3 regions of the Bradyrhizobium roseum genome follow, and region 3 is predicted to be linked to each of the others. Evidence: predicted binding sites of a transcription regulator. Region 3 holds the regulator's gene; each other region holds the start of a gene.
What was found. Region 3 encodes LexA, which represses DNA repair genes until DNA is damaged. Its sites were predicted from a motif close to TGTTCNNNNTGTGTTCNG; they were not measured.
Positions count from the first base shown of each region.

Region 1: the regulator LexA is predicted to act here: its motif matches at 3,178-3,195, upstream of QUH67_RS00885 (YifB family Mg chelatase-like AAA ATPase).
Region 2: the regulator LexA is predicted to act here: its motif matches at 1,785-1,802, upstream of ruvC (crossover junction endodeoxyribonuclease RuvC).

Region 1 is NZ_CP129212.1:182,284-187,281, reverse strand. It holds gene QUH67_RS00890 (MFS transporter) at 124-1,515, shown strand; gene QUH67_RS00885 (YifB family Mg chelatase-like AAA ATPase) at 1,588-3,126, opposite strand; gene QUH67_RS00880 (hypothetical protein) at 3,320-3,631, opposite strand; gene QUH67_RS00875 (MBL fold metallo-hydrolase) at 3,762-4,745, opposite strand; gene QUH67_RS00870 (hypothetical protein) at 4,930-4,998, opposite strand, start outside.
Region 2 is NZ_CP129212.1:1,149,868-1,154,865, forward strand. It holds gene QUH67_RS05315 (methyl-accepting chemotaxis protein) at 1-673, opposite strand, end outside; gene QUH67_RS05320 (YebC/PmpR family DNA-binding transcriptional regulator) at 877-1,623, shown strand; gene ruvC (crossover junction endodeoxyribonuclease RuvC) at 1,833-2,360, shown strand; gene ruvA (Holliday junction branch migration protein RuvA) at 2,357-2,974, shown strand; gene QUH67_RS05335 (cytidine deaminase) at 3,019-3,438, shown strand; gene ruvB (Holliday junction branch migration DNA helicase RuvB) at 3,435-4,484, shown strand; gene QUH67_RS05345 (hypothetical protein) at 4,574-4,975, shown strand.
Region 3 is NZ_CP129212.1:3,502,264-3,507,261, forward strand. It holds gene QUH67_RS16770 (ComEC/Rec2 family competence protein) at 1-114, shown strand, start outside; gene QUH67_RS16775 (hypothetical protein) at 176-448, opposite strand; gene QUH67_RS16780 (hypothetical protein) at 493-909, opposite strand; gene lexA (transcriptional repressor LexA) at 1,129-1,830, opposite strand; gene QUH67_RS16790 (molybdopterin molybdotransferase MoeA) at 2,029-3,240, opposite strand; gene QUH67_RS16795 (HAD-IA family hydrolase) at 3,252-3,878, opposite strand; gene QUH67_RS16800 (hypothetical protein) at 4,010-4,309, shown strand; gene QUH67_RS16805 (NADH:flavin oxidoreductase/NADH oxidase) at 4,382-4,998, shown strand, end outside.

The sequences.
Region 1 (4,998 bases), 3.3 Mb from region 3:
ATCCGCCGCAGTTGAAGCCTGGGTGACGCCGGGCAATAACGGCCGGTACCGCTGACGAATGCTATATGGGTTTGGATTCGATCGGCAAAATGGCCCGCGCGACTTTTGAAGGAAATTCCTCACATGACGGTGATCGCTCCCGAGGCAACCGGCGCCCAAACGCCGCGGGAATATCCGCGCCGCGCTGCCGTCATCAGCTGGATCTTCTTCGACTGGGCCGCGCAGCCCTATTTTACGCTGATCACCACTTTCGTCTTCGCGCCCTATTTCGCGAGCTTCGTCGCGCCGGATCCGGCCCAGGGGCAGGCGCTGTGGGGGTTCGCCACCGCGGCGGCGGGTCTTGCGATCGCGCTGCTTTCGCCCGTGCTGGGTTCGATTGCGGATGCCAGCGGCCGGCGAAAGCCGTGGATCGCGGGCTTTGGCGCGCTGCTGGTGATCGGCGCCTCGCTGATGTGGATCGGAAGGCCCGGCGATCCCAGCGTGATCCCGCCGCTGCTGTTGGCTTATGCGATCGCGAGCGTCGGTATCGAATTCGCTATCGTCTTCAACAATGCGATGATGCCGACACTGGTGCCGCCGGATCGCATTGGCCGGCTGTCCGGCACCGGCTGGGCCACCGGCTATATCGGCGGCATTCTCAGCCTCGTGCTGGTGCTCGGCTTCCTGGCCGCGAGTCCCGAAACCGGGCGCACGCTGTTCGGCCTGACGCCGCTGTTCGGTCTCGACCCGGCCTCTCACCAGGGCGATCGCATCACTGGTCCGCTAACGGCGGTCTGGTTCGTCATTTTCGTGCTGCCGATGTTCGTCCTGACGCCCGATTATCCGGCGCGACGCCCGATCGGCGCGGCGTTGCGCGAAGGATTGAGCGGGCTCAGGCGGACGCTCGGCGAACTGCCGAAACGAAAATCGCTCGCGACGTTTCTGCTCGCCAACATGATCTACACCGACGGCCTGGTGTCGCTGTTCGCGTTCGGCGGCATCTACGCCGCCGGCACCTTCGGCTGGCGGACGATTCAGATCGGAAGTTTTGGCATTCTGCTGGCGATTGCCGGCACCTTTGGGGCGTGGCTCGGCGGCCAACTCGACGACAGGCTCGGCCCCAAGCGCGTCATCGCCGGCAGCTTGCTGATCCTGCTGCTCGCGGTCGGGGCGATCCTGCTGGTCGACAAGGATTCGATCCTGTTTGTTAAGGTGGCGCCGCCGGTGCCCGGTGGCGGATTGTTTTCCGGCGCGGCCGAGCGCGCCTATCTCGTGCTCGGATGCCTGATCGGCGCGGCCGGAGGACCACTACAGGCAGCGTCGCGCACGCTGCTGATCCGTCTCGCGCCGAAAGATCGCATCGCGCAATATTTCGGCCTGTTCGCGCTGACCGGAAAGGTGACGTCGTTCATTGGCCCGCTGTTGATAGGTGCGATCACCGCCGCGACCGGAAGCCAGAAGGCCGGCATGGTGGTGCTGGTGGTGTTTTTCCTGGCAGGTCTGACGCTGCTGACGCGCGTGAGGGACAATTCCTAGCCTGCGCTCTGCTCGTTGCAGCGATCGGCAACCTGACGCGGGCTTCTGCTTTACGCCATTCGAGCCCTGCAGCTATGCCGCACGCCGCAGATCTTCAGCAAGCGCGCGATAGGACAGCGCCTCCGCCAGATGCAGCCGACCGATCTTTTCCGCGCCGTCGAGGTCGGCCAGCGTGCGCGCGACGCGGAGCACGCGGTGATATCCGCGCGCGGTCAGCTTCATGGTTTCGGCGGCGTCGCGCAGCAGCTTTTGGCCCTGCGCATCCGGCTGCGCGATGCTCTCCAGCAGCGAGGCGGGCGCTTCGGCATTGGTGCGGACATGCGGCATGCCGGCCGCCGCATAGCGCGCGAGTTGCAAGTCGCGGGCGGCTGCGACGCGGGCGGCGACTTCCGCGGAGCCTTCGGACGGCGGCGGCAGGATCAGGTCGGCGGCGGTCACCGCGGGTACCTCGATACGCAGGTCGATGCGGTCCATCAGCGGGCCGGAGATGCGCATCTGATAGTCCGCAGTACAGCGGTCGACCGGCGCGCGCTTGCAGGAATAGCCGGGCTCATACGCACGACCGCAGCGGCAAGGGTTCATCGCCGCGACCAGCATGAAACGGGCAGGGTAGGTGACGCGGTGATTGGCGCGGCTCACCGAGACCTCGCCGTTCTCCAGCGGCTGACGCAGCGAATCCAGCACGCGCGGATCGAACTCGGGCAATTCGTCGAGGAACAGTACGCCTTGATGCGAGAGCGAAATCTCGCCGGGTCTTGCGCGCGCGCCGCCGCCGGTCAGCGCGGCCATGCTGGCGGAATGATGGGGTGCCCGAAAAGGCCGCCGCGCGGTCAAGGCGCCGTCGCGAATTTCGCCGGCGACGGAGGCGATCATCGACACTTCAAGAAGTTCGGACGGCGATAGCGGCGGCAGGATCGAGGGCAGCCGCGCCGCCAGCATCGATTTCCCGGCGCCGGGCGAGCCGATCATCAGCAGATGATGTCCGCCGGCGGCGGCGATTTCGAGCGCGCGTTTGGCGCTCTCCTGGCCCTTGATGTCCCGCAAATCGAGATGCGTCGCCTCGGCCTCGTGCACTTTCGGCTGCGGACGCGACAGCACCTGGGTGCCTTTAAAATGGTTGGCGATCTGGATCAGCGATTTGGCCGCGATGATCTGGATATCGGGGCTGGCCCAGGCGGCTTCCGTGCCGCACGCCGCCGGACAGATCAGGCCTTCCTCGCGCGCATTGGCGCCGATCGCCGCTGGCAGGACGCCCGCGACGGCTGCGATTGAGCCGTCGAGGCCGAGTTCGCCGAGCACGGTAAAGCCGTTGAGCGCATCCGGAGGAATGGCACCGATCGCGGCCATCAGGCCGAGCGCGATCGGCAGATCGTAATGACTGCCTTCCTTCGGCAGGTCGGCCGGTGCGAGGTTGACGGTGATCCGCCGCGCCGGCAGCGCCAACCCCGAGGCGATCAGCGCCGAACGCACCCGCTCGCGCGCCTCGGAGACCGCCTTGTCCGGCAGGCCGACGATCGAAAACGCGGGCAGGCCGGGCGCGACCTGCACCTGCACATCGACGGCGCGTGCCTCGATCCCCTCAAAGGCGACGGTGGAAACCCGCGCGACCATGCCTATTCCTCGTTCCTCAATCGAAGGTAGCGGGGAACCGTGGGGCAAGTCAAGAACATTTAGGGAACAGGACGGCAGGCTTCGGTTTCTGCCCGGCAACGGCGGTCGGCGAGACAACTCCTGGCTGCTTTCCGTCGTCGACGAAAGCGCCCTCGCACGTTACCGAAAAAGTCGCGGAATCAAGGGCCGCTGTTCAGTTCAGCTTCCCCGCCGCGATCGCCGCTGGGCTGTCTTGCGGTTGCTCCAGCATCTTCAACGCGGCATCGAGGCCATTGCGCAGATTGGCGGCGGCGGTCGCGCTGCAGCGGATGCGGGCGGAGGAGATGAATTTCACCTCCGTCGACCCGTCCGGCTTCGGCACCAGAATGCGGGTAGCCAGTTCGACCTCGACCGCGCCGTTCATGGTGCCGTAGGCGCCGACGATGTCGAAATAGACCACCGAAGCCGCGGCCCCGGTGTCTTCATAGATGAGGTCGGGCGGCCTGGTGGGCGGTTGATCGGTCAATGGCCTTCTCCCGGATCGTGCGCAGGGGTGATTCGCTGATCAAGACTTACGCGACCGGGCGTTCGATTCCTAACGCGGGAAGGGAGTGTCGGGGCCGACCCTGTCGACCGGCCCCGGGCGTCGCTTCCCCTCAGAGCTCCATCTTCATCGCCTGGGGATAGTAATGGAATCCCTCGCTGGTCTTGGCGATGTGGCCATAGCCCGGCCAGGCGAAGTGATAGGACATGACCGGGGTCTTGTTGGCCGCGATCGTGTCGAGCAGCCTCACCCGGGTGTCCGCTGCCTGCTTTGGATCGCTGTCGTAGGAGAACTGCATCCGCGGCTTTTCCAGGAGCAGCACGGGATGGTGCGTGAGGTCGCCGAGGAAGGCAAAGGATTTGCCGGCGGAGCTCACCATGAAGATGGTGTGGCCCACGGTATGGCCGGGCGCGGCGATCGCCTGCACGCCGGGCAGGAATTCCTGGCCGTCCTTGATGAACACGATGCGGTCGCGCACCGGCAGCAAGTTCTTGCGAGCGTGAATCACGAAATCCTTCAACGGACTGCCGAGCTTGCCTTCATCGGTCCAGAACTCGAAGTCGCTCTGGGTGATGTAGACCTGCGCGTTGGGAAACAACGGCTTGTCGTCGGCGCCGACGAGGCCGCCGATGTGATCGATATGGGCGTGCGAGCACACCACGGCGTCGATATCGCCGGGCTTGATCCCGGCTTCCGCCATGCTCTTCTGCTGGCGGCCCGTGGTCGGCCCGAAGGCTTTCGACGTGCCCATGCCGGTGTCGAACAGGATCAGCTTGTCGCCATTGTTCACGATCGGCGAGTTTTGTTCGAGCACAACATTGTCGGGACTGAGGAAGTTGTCGGAGAGCATCTTCCGCACTTCTTCATCGGGCACGCCGACGAAGGTGCCCTTGGGAGGCCCGAGCGGCAACGTGCCGTCGGAGACCACGGTCACTTCGGCGTCGCCGAGGACGAAGCGGTGCCAATAAGGCGTCTGCGTGCCGAGTTTCGGCGCCTTTGCCAGCGCGCTGCCGCCGAGCATCGTCGAAGCGCCGATACCCGCACCTAGCCCCGCGCCGAGCGCAAGCAATGACCGTCGCGAAAGATTCGTCGTCATACGTCTTCCTCCACCATTTTTTCTAACTGCAGGTTCGCTGCCCGGACAGATTCATCCGTGACTACAGGCTGCGCCCGCTTCCCGAAATTGGCAAGTGGGATGAGAGGAGTGATGCGAGTGAAGTGGCAGATGCAGTGCCGGTTCGCGGTGCGTCCTTTTGATGTCACGCGCCGCGCGGCGACGGCTACCAGTCGTCGTACATCCACTCCTGGGGATAGCGGACCCGAGGTCGCGCCTGCGGCGGACGCGCGGG
Region 2 (4,998 bases), 2.4 Mb from region 3:
TGCGATGCACGGCATCGACCGAGCCCGCGGCGTCGCGCTGCAGCGCCTCGATCTTCTTGGTGATCTCTTCCGTCGCGTTCTGCGTCTGCACCGCAAGCGCCTTCACCTCGGTGGCGACCACCGCAAAGCCACGCCCCGCCTCGCCGGCGCGCGCCGCTTCGATGGTGGAATTGAGCGCCAGCAGCGTGGTCTGGCGCGCGATCTGCGCGATCAGGTTGACGACATTGCCGATTGCGGCTGAGGATTCCCGCAGGCGGTCGACATTGGTGCTGGCCTCGCGGGCGGCGTCGCTGGCCTGGTCGGCGAGCTTGCCGGCGTCGCGGACCTGGGAGCCGATCCCCTGCGCCGACCGGGTGAACTTGTCGGCGGCGTGCGAAAAGGTCGTGGCCGTGCCCTGCGCGGCGCTGGTGTGGCTTGTCAGGGCATCAGTGCGCTGGCGGATGGTCGACAGCGTGGCAGCCGTTGCCTCCGCACCCCCGGCCACCGAAGTGGCAGCACGTTCGAGCTGGCGGATCATGGCGCCGAGTTCGAGTTCCAGGAGTTCAAGGATGGCCCTGGCCGAATCGCCCTCAGCGGACACGGCTTCCGTTGAAGTGGCGGCCCGCTGAGCCTTGGGCTGGACAGCAGGCAACGCCGGTTCCGGCACCCGCCTTTTGAAGAAACCGAAGGCCATAGCGTCTCGTAAAAGTTGAGGGTCGGTGGGAAATCCTCTCATCCGAGCATGAAATCATGGTTAACAACTGCCTGATATTTTGGTGGGCGGGCACTACTTTAGTCGCCGACTCCGTCCCAAATCTTTGATTTTGCCTGATTGTCGGCCTATAAGGCCGCGCTTTCACCCCACATTCCCACCGGACGAATCCAAGAGAGCCCTGCATGGCCGGCCATTCCCAGTTCAAGAACATCATGCACCGCAAGGGCAAGCAGGATGCCCAGAAGTCGAAACTGTTCGGCAAGCTGGCGCGGGAAATCACGGTGGCGGCCAAATTGGGCACCCCGGACCCGGCCATGAACCCGCGGCTGCGCGCGGCCGTGATCGCGGCGCGCCAGGAGAACATGCCGAAGGACAATATCGAGCGCGCCATCAAGAAGGCGACCGGCGGCGACAGCGAGAGCTACGACGAAATCCGCTACGAGGGCTACGGCCCCGGCGGCGTTGCCGTGATCGTCGAGGCGCTGACCGACAACCGCAACCGCGCCGCCTCCGACATCCGCTCCTTCTTCACCAAGTCCGGCGGCAATCTCGGCGAAACCGGCTCGGTCGCCTTCATGTTCGACCGCACCGGCATCATCGAATATGATTCCAGCAAGGCCTCCGACGACGCGATGCTGGATGCCGCGATCGAGGCCGGCGCCGACGACGTGATCTCGAGCGAGAGCGGCCACGAGATCTACGCCTCGCAGGAAACTTTTCGCGAGGTGGCCAAGGCGCTGGAAGCGAAATTCGGCGAAGCCCGCAAAGCGGCGCTGACCTGGAAGCCGCAGAACACGGTCGCCGTCGACGACGAGACCGGCGAGAAGCTGTTGAAGCTGATGGACCTCTTGAACGAGCACGACGACGTCCAGAACGTCTACGCGAACTTCGAGATTTCGGATGCGCTGGTCGCGAAGATGGGCGGATAGTACCCGGCGTTACTCCCACGCCGTCGTCATCACCCAGCTCGACGGGCGATCCAGTATTCCAGAGACGTCCGTTATCGACCGAAAAGCCTCGGCGTACTGGATCCCCGCCTTCGCGGGGACGACGAGCGAAAGTGGGGCGAGCTCTAGAGGCAGGGGATTTCCGTTCTCTTTATGTTTCGTTCATCCCCCTCTGGCGTTATCACTACGCCATGACACCCCCACCGATTCGCCAACCCGTCCGGATCATCGGCATCGACCCCGGCCTGCGCCGCACCGGCTGGGGCGTGATCGAGACCGAGGGCAACCGCCTCGTGTTCATCGGCTGCGGCTCTGTGGAGCCGCCGGACGATCTGCCGCTGGCCAGCCGCCTGCTGGCGATCCATGAGGGGCTTGCCGCCGTGCTCGGCGATTTCCGCCCGGCGGAGGCCGCGGTCGAGCAGACTTTTGTCAACAAGGACGGCGTCGCCACGCTGAAACTCGGCCAGGCCCGCGGGGTTGCCATGCTGGCGCCCGCGATGTTCGGGATATCGGTTGCCGAATACGCGCCCAACCAGGTGAAGAAGACGGTGGTCGGCGCCGGCCACGCCGACAAGAACCAGATCGCCGTCATGCTGAAGATCCTGCTGCCGAAGGCAGACCCGAAATCCGCCGATGCCGCCGATGCGCTGGCGATCGCCATCACGCACGCCCATCATCGCGGAGGCATAGCGCTTCGGCTGAAGGTGGCGAGCCTATGATCGGCAAGCTCAAAGGCCTGATCGATTCCTACGGCGAGGACTATGTGATCCTCGATGTCGGCGGAGTCGGCTATCAGGTGCATTGCTCGTCGCGAACGCTGCAGGCGCTGCCGTCGTCCGGCGAGGCCGCCGTGCTCTCGATCGAGACGTACGTGCGCGAGGACCAGATCAAGCTGTTCGGCTTCCGCACGGATACCGAGCGTGAATGGTTTCGCCTGCTGCAGACCGTGCAGGGTGTCGGCGCCAAGGTCGCGCTTGCCGTGCTCTCGACGCTGCCGCCGGCCGAACTTGCGAACGCGATTGCGCTGCGCGACAAGGCCGCGGTATCGCGGACGCCCGGGGTCGGCCCGAAAGTCGCCGAGCGCATCGTGAGCGAATTGAAGGACAAGGCGCCGGCCTTCGCCAATGTCGATCCGGCCGTGGTGCATCTCGCCGGCGCGCTCGACGACCAGCGCGCGCCGCGCCCCGTGACGGACGCGATTTCCGCGCTGGTCAATCTCGGCTACGGCCAGCCGCAGGCGGCCGCCGCGATCGCCGCGGCGTCGCGCAGCGCGGGCGAGAAGGCCGAGACGGCACAGCTGATCCGGCTGGGCCTGAAGGAATTGTCGAAATAGACTGGCGTCGGGTAGCCGCCGACCGAAGGAACGCACTCACCACCATGCCGAGCAAAAAAGACCAGGAACTGATCGATGCCGCCACCAAGGCCATCAGCCGGCGCTATCGCAACGATTGGCAGGAGGTCGGCGCTGCCATGCGCACGCGCGACGGCCGTATCGTCACCGGCGTCAATATCGACGCCTATATCGGCCGGATCGCGGTCTGCGCCGAGGCGATCGCCATCGGCCGTGCCATCACCGAGAAAGGCGACCACGGCATTGAGACGATCGTCGCCGTGCGCCATCCCAAGCCCGGCGAGCCCGGCAAGATCGCGGTGGTTTCGCCGTGCGGCATCTGCCGCGAACTGATCCACGACTATGACGCCAAGGCGCGCGTCATCGTCCCAGACAACGGCAAGGCGCCGAAAGTCGTGACCATCGGCGAACTCCTGCCCAACAAATACAAGCGGGGCAGCGAGTGAACACGCCCTCGCGCATCGTCACACCCGAGCGCCGTTCCGACGATGTCGGCGACACCGTGCTGCGCCCGCAATTGCTGTCGGAGTTCGTCGGCCAGGCGCAGGCGCGGAAAAATCTCTCGATCTTCATCGAGGCGGCGCGCAAGCGGGGCGAGGCGCTGGATCACGTGTTGTTCGTCGGTCCGCCCGGCCTCGGCAAGACCACGCTGGCGCAGATCGTGGCGCGCGAACTCGGCGTCGGCTTTCGCGCAACGTCAGGTCCCGTCATAGCGAAGGCCGGCGATCTCGCCGCGCTGCTGACCAATCTCGAAGAGCGCGACGTGCTGTTCATCGACGAGATCCATCGGCTCAGCCCGGCGGTCGAGGAAGTTCTCTATCCCGCGATGGAGGATTTTCAGCTCGACCTGATCATCGGCGAGGGACCGGCGGCGCGTTCGGTCAAGATCGATCTGGCAAAATTCACGCTCGTCGGCGCCACCACGCGCGCCGGGCTTTTGACCAATCCGCTGCGTGATCGCTTTGGCATTCCGGTGCGGCTGAATTTCTACACCGAGGAAGAGCTGGAAAAGATCGTCAGCCGCGGCGCCCGCGTGCTCAACGTCGGCATGACGCCCGACGGCGCCAACGAGATCGCGCGCCGCGCCCGCGGCACGCCGCGCATCGCCGGCCGCCTGCTGCGCCGCGTGCGGGATTTTGCATCCGCTGCGGATGCCAGCTCGATCGACCGCGCCATCGCCGACCACGCGCTGAGCGCGCTGGAGGTCGATGCCGCCGGCCTCGACGCGATGGACCGGCGTTATCTCACGACCATTGCGATGAACTACGGCGGTGGGCCGGTCGGCGTCGAGACCATGGCGGCGGCACTGTCGGAGCCGCGCGACGCCATCGAGGACATCATCGAGCCGTTCCTGATCCAGTGCGGCTACCTGCAGCGCACGCCGCGCGGCCGGCTGCTGACCTCGCACGCCTTCCGCCATCTCGGTCTTGCCGAGCCGGCGCGCGATCCAGCACAGTTTGGGCTGTTCGGCAACGGCGACAGCGACGACTGATCGCTTCGAACCCGATCGTTGCCGCGATGCACTAACGGCCAAATGCCAGGCGCGCTTCAGCGTCGGGTTTGCTGCCGTGGGGTGCGAGTATGGGTTCAATCGAAGACGCTGACATGCTCGTCTTCATCGCGGCGGTGCCGGAACGGGCGACGTCCGACGAGACGGAAGCCTTTTTTGACGCCATGCCGATCGTCGAACTTGCCTCGATGTGGGCCGAACTGCAGCGTCCGGGCCAGCGCGCGCAGAATGGCGCCGTCTGGCCGGCGGTTCTCTATTTCGACCGGCTGCCGCACAGGCAGCCGGATCGCGCGCTCGATCTTGTGCGCGAAGTACTGCGTTCCCAGCTCGACAAGCGCGACGACCAGTTCATGCGGTCGCTGCTTTATGCCTATGGCGTCGCTGCGATCGGCCAGATCGGCGGCGCCTCGCAAACCCGCGCGCCCGACGAATTGAAGGCACGGCTGGATCCGCTGGTGGGACAGGACGGCTGATGAGAAGCTGCTGGAGCTCTGCT
Region 3 (4,998 bases):
CCGGCCGCGGCCGATGAAGGAGAGGCAGACGCCAGCGTGCTGGCGCCTCGCATCGTGCCGCCGCGCGCGGTCGATGCCACCCCGGCGGAAGCCGATCTGCAGGCGGATGAATAGGACATCGCGTTTTCAAGCGAAGCGGAGGCCGGGTCGCGTCAAGAAAACGCGTCAAACAAAACTAATGCTCGTCGATCGCGGGCGCTGACGGATGAGCCGGTATTTCAAACGCGCCCAGATGATATTCCTCGGGCGCATCGGGGGACGAGGGCAGGCCGACCAGTGTGAACGACGCCTCCGGGAATTTCTGCCAGACCGCGAGATCGTCGGCCGTGACGGTGAGCCAGCCGTAGCGGAACATGTACCGCCCCGGCTCGGTCACTCGTCCAGCCTTCTGCCATGTAACCTTGTTGACCACCGATTGCCTCTCGGCGACGCGTAACCTGGAAAACATACCACGACGATCCACCGGCCGGAACCGGCGGATCGGAAGTGGGGTTAACGCGCGACGGTGGATTCGGTTCGGGGCGTTCCAGTCAGCTTCGCCGTGCGGTCGCTCCCGGTCACCGGCAATTGCAGAACGGTCGCGCGCTGGCCGCGGCAGAGTTGTGTCACCAACACGCGGCTTCCGTCCGGAAATTCGATCGCGTCATGGTGACGCTCGGCCACTTCGGTTTCGATCTGATTGAATTTCCCGACCCGCCAGTCGGAGGTTCGGGTCCAGATCCAGCGGCTGTCGTATCTGACCTCCTCGGCGAACGCGAGTTCAGTGCCCGGAAGCATGCAGACCGCGACCGCCGGTTCGCTTTCCGATGCAAAGCCGCGGGTCGATGTACCGCGGAAGGTAGTGGTGATCAGCGTCTCGCCGACCTGGGCAGGCCGGCTCGCGACGGCATGCAGGCTGTAGTCACACATCGGATGGCTCCCTCGATTGAGATAGCAGACCCGTGTCTGGAACGAGGCACCGGCCTCTATCAGAGTGGACTTGGCACCGAGACTTTTCCTGCTTCGGGGCATTTCTGCGGCCGGTGCACCGCGTGCTGATCACAAACGCGATACGCAGCCGCGCAGCAAAAACCCCGGCCGAAGGACCGGGGCTGGATTTGCGTCGCGGTGATGCCGGCGAACGGCAGCTCAGTATTTGCGGTACAGCCCGATCAGCTTGCCCTGGATCCGGACCCGATTGGGCGGCAGGATGCGGACCTCGTAGGCGGCATTCGCCGGCTCCAGCGCGATCGAGGCGCCGCGGCGGCGGAAACGCTTGAGCGTGGCTTCTTCCTCGTCGATCAGCGCGACCACGATATCGCCGGTGTCGGCATTCTCGTTGCGCTGGATCAGCGCCATGTCGCCGTCGAGAATGCCGGCATCGACCATGGAATCGCCTCGCACTTCGAGCGCATAGTGTTCGCCGGAGCCGAGCATGTCGGGCGGCACGCTGATGGTGTGGCTGCGGGTCTGCAGCGCCTCGATCGGCGTACCGGCGGCGATCCGGCCCATGACGGGCACCGCGACCGGACGCTCACCATCGTCTGCTGCAGCCGGCGCGCTGACCGTGCGCTTGCCGAGCGTGCCTTCGATGACGCTCGGCGTGAAGCCGCGGCGGCTGCCGGCGGCGGCGGCCAGTTCGGGCAGCTTGATGACTTCGATGGCGCGGGCGCGGTTGGGCAGGCGGCGGATGAAGCCACGCTCCTCCAGCGCCGTGATGAGGCGGTGGATGCCGGATTTCGAACGCAGGTCGAGCGCGTCTTTCATCTCGTCGAAGGAGGGCGGAACGCCGGCTTCCTTCAGCCGTTCATTGATGAAACGCAGAAGTTCATATTGTTTGCGCGTAAGCATCGCGAGCAATCCCCCGGGGTTGGCGTCGTCTTAGAGTTCCGAATCGTCATGTCCCTCGCAGAAGTCCCCAACCCCTGACAACAGACACTAGCAGTCGAAACAAATCATGAACGGACACTATATGTTCGATATGTGTTCCGCAACCACTTAATTTCTGGTGAACGCGTTCTGCCTCCGTCTCAAGATGCCGGCGGGGCGTCAGTCCGGCAACCGCAGGAATTCGCAACGCGAGCCCTTTACGGCAGCCGGCGCGAGCGGCGCACGTATCACAAGTGCCCGTGCCGCAGCGAGATTCCCCAACAGCGACGAATCCTGGTGGGTCACGGCTACCGCAACCGGCACACCGTCGGCGCGCTCCTCGAGCCATGCGCGCAAGTAGTCCTCGCGCTGGTCGTTGGCCGCCAGGTCGCGGCCCAGCACGGCGCGTTCGCGCACGTGATGGATGGTGTCGCGGCCCAACAGGGCGCGAATCAGCGGCACCAGAAACAGAAAGCCGCAGACATAGGAGGAGACCGGATTGCCGGGCAGGCCGATCACCCGCATCGCACCCAGCCGACCGTGCATCATCGGTTTGCCGGGGCGCATCGCGATGCGCCAGAACGCCATGTCGGTGCCTTCGGCCTCCAGCGAGCGTTTAACGAGGTCGTGGTCGCCGACGGAAGCGCCACCCATGGTGATCAGGATATCGGCTTCGAGCTCGCGCGCGCGGCGGATGCCTTCCGCGGTGGCGGCCAAGGTATCGGCGGCAATGCCGAGATCGGCGACCTCGGCACCCTCAGCGCGCGCCAGGGCCCGCAACGCATAGCCGTTGGAATACACGATCTGGCCGGGACCGGGGCTCGTTCCCGGCATCACCAGTTCATCGCCGGTGCCGAGCACGGCGACTTTTGGCCGGCGGCGCACCGCCAGCTCCGGATAGTTCATGCCGGCGGCGAGCGACAGATCGCGGTCGGTGAGGCGGCGTCCGCGCTTGAGCAGCACGTCGCCCTCGCGGAAATCGACGCCGGCGGCGCGGATATGCCGTCCCGGGACCGCTGCTTCGGTGATGGTGATGTGGTCGCCGTCGACGGCGGTGTCTTCCTGGATGATGACGGCGTCTGCGCCGTCGGGGATCACGCCGCCGGTGAAGATGCGTACCGCTTCGCCCTTGCCGACCTTGCGCTCGAACGGCCGCCCGGCGGCGACTTCGCCGATCACTTTCAGCCGCGCGCTGGTGTCGGCGGCATCCGACGCACGCACCGCGTAGCCGTCCATCGCCGACATTGCCTGCGGCGGTTGGGTTCGCCGTGCCGCGACGTCGCGCGCCAGCACACGGTGATAGGCGGCCTCGAGCGCGATCATTTCTTCAGGCAACGGTTCAGCGCCGGCAAGGATCGCAGCAAGCGCATCGGCGACAGGCATCAGGGCCACGGGCACAACTCCTAGACTTCGAGTGCGGTCAGGGCCTGCGCCACGTCATCCATCGACGTCACGTGGACGGCACGAAGGCCGCGCGCCCGCGCACCTTCGATATTGGCGGCCGAGTCGTCGAAGAACAATATCCGCGACGCCGGTACGCCGATCGCCTTTACCACGTGATCATAGGCCTCCGCGTCGGGTTTGCGCAAACCGATGCTGGACGACAGGAATATCTCGCGGAAATGGCCGAGCACACCGGCATAGGTTTTGGAAAAGTGTGCGACATGGGCCGGATTGGTGTTGGAAAACGCGTAGAGCGGAAGCCGTTGCGCCGCATCTGCCAGCAGCGGCGCGATGCCCGGCATCTCGCCGGCGAAGATCGCGTTCCAGCCTTCGAGGAACTGCGCATCTGACAGGCCGATGCCGAGCGACCGGCGCAGGTCCGCGAAGAACGCCGCGTCGTCGATCCGGCCGGTCTCGTGATGCTTGAAGCTGTCGTTGACGACGAAACGGCTGGCCAGCTCGGCCGGCGCACAGCCGGCGTGTCCCGCCCATGTCGCCATCACGGAATCGAAATTGATGTCGAGTACGACCCGGCCGAGATCGAACAGCAGGACGTCGACGGAGGAGGGCGTGAGCGGCAAATTCATGGCAATCGTTTACAAAACCGGGCCGGCCCGATCAACGGCCGTGCCGGGATTTGCCTCAAAGCCCGATCCAGACGCTTAAGCCCGTCCGCAAGCTGTGCTAAGGCTGTCGCCGAACTTCAGGGAGTTGTCGCATGCAAGCCGTGGGTAAAGTTCTGGGCGCCATGGCCGTGATCGGGCTGTTGACCGGGTCGGCGCTGGCCCAACAGGGTCCGGCCAAGTACGGCGAGGAGGACAAGCCGAAGACGCCAGCGCAAATCTCGGCCGAGAGGGAGGCCGAGCGGGCCTACCGCCGGTCGCTCGGCAACATCCCGGAACAACAGAAAACGGACCCCTGGGGAACGGTGCGCAGCGACAGCGCGCCGAAAGCCGCCACCAAGACGCCGCCAGCCAAGCCGAAGGCGAAGTCCGCCGAAGGCGCCGCCAAGCAATAACAACAAGCAATAACAAGAAGACACGGCCCGGCGTGGTGCCGGGACAACGATGTCTCAGCTGAGGAAATGACCATGACGGAAATGCTGCTGTTCTCCCCGATGACAATCCGCGGCGTGACGCTGAAGAACCGCATCGTGGTGCCGCCGATGCATCAATATTCGGCGGTGAAGGGTTTTCCGACCGACTGGCATCTGATGAACGCCGGCAAGTTCGCCGCCGGCGGCGCCGGCCTCGTGGTGGTGGAATCGACCAAGGTGGAGCGGCGCGGCTGCGGCACGGTCGGCGATCTCGGCATCTGGGACGATGCCTTTGTCGAACCGCTCGGGCGGCTGGTCAAATTCATCAAGCAGCAGAATTCGGTCGCCGGCATCCAGCTCGGCCATTCCGGCCGCAAGGCGCGCGCGACCCGGCCGTGGGAGGGCGACCGCCCGCTGCAGCGGACGGCTGATATCGACGACTGGGATGCCTGGTCACCGGTCGCGCCGAGCGCGATTGCCCATAGCGAGAAATGGCCGGTGCCGAAGGCGCTGGAGCGGAGCGAAGTGAAAGATCTCGTGCAGTCCTGGGGCAACGCGGCGCGGCGCGCGCATGACGCCGGGTTCGAGGTGCTGGAACTGCACGGTGCGCACGGCTACCTCGTGCATCAGTTTCTCTCGGAACGATCAAATCAGCGCACCGACGAATATGG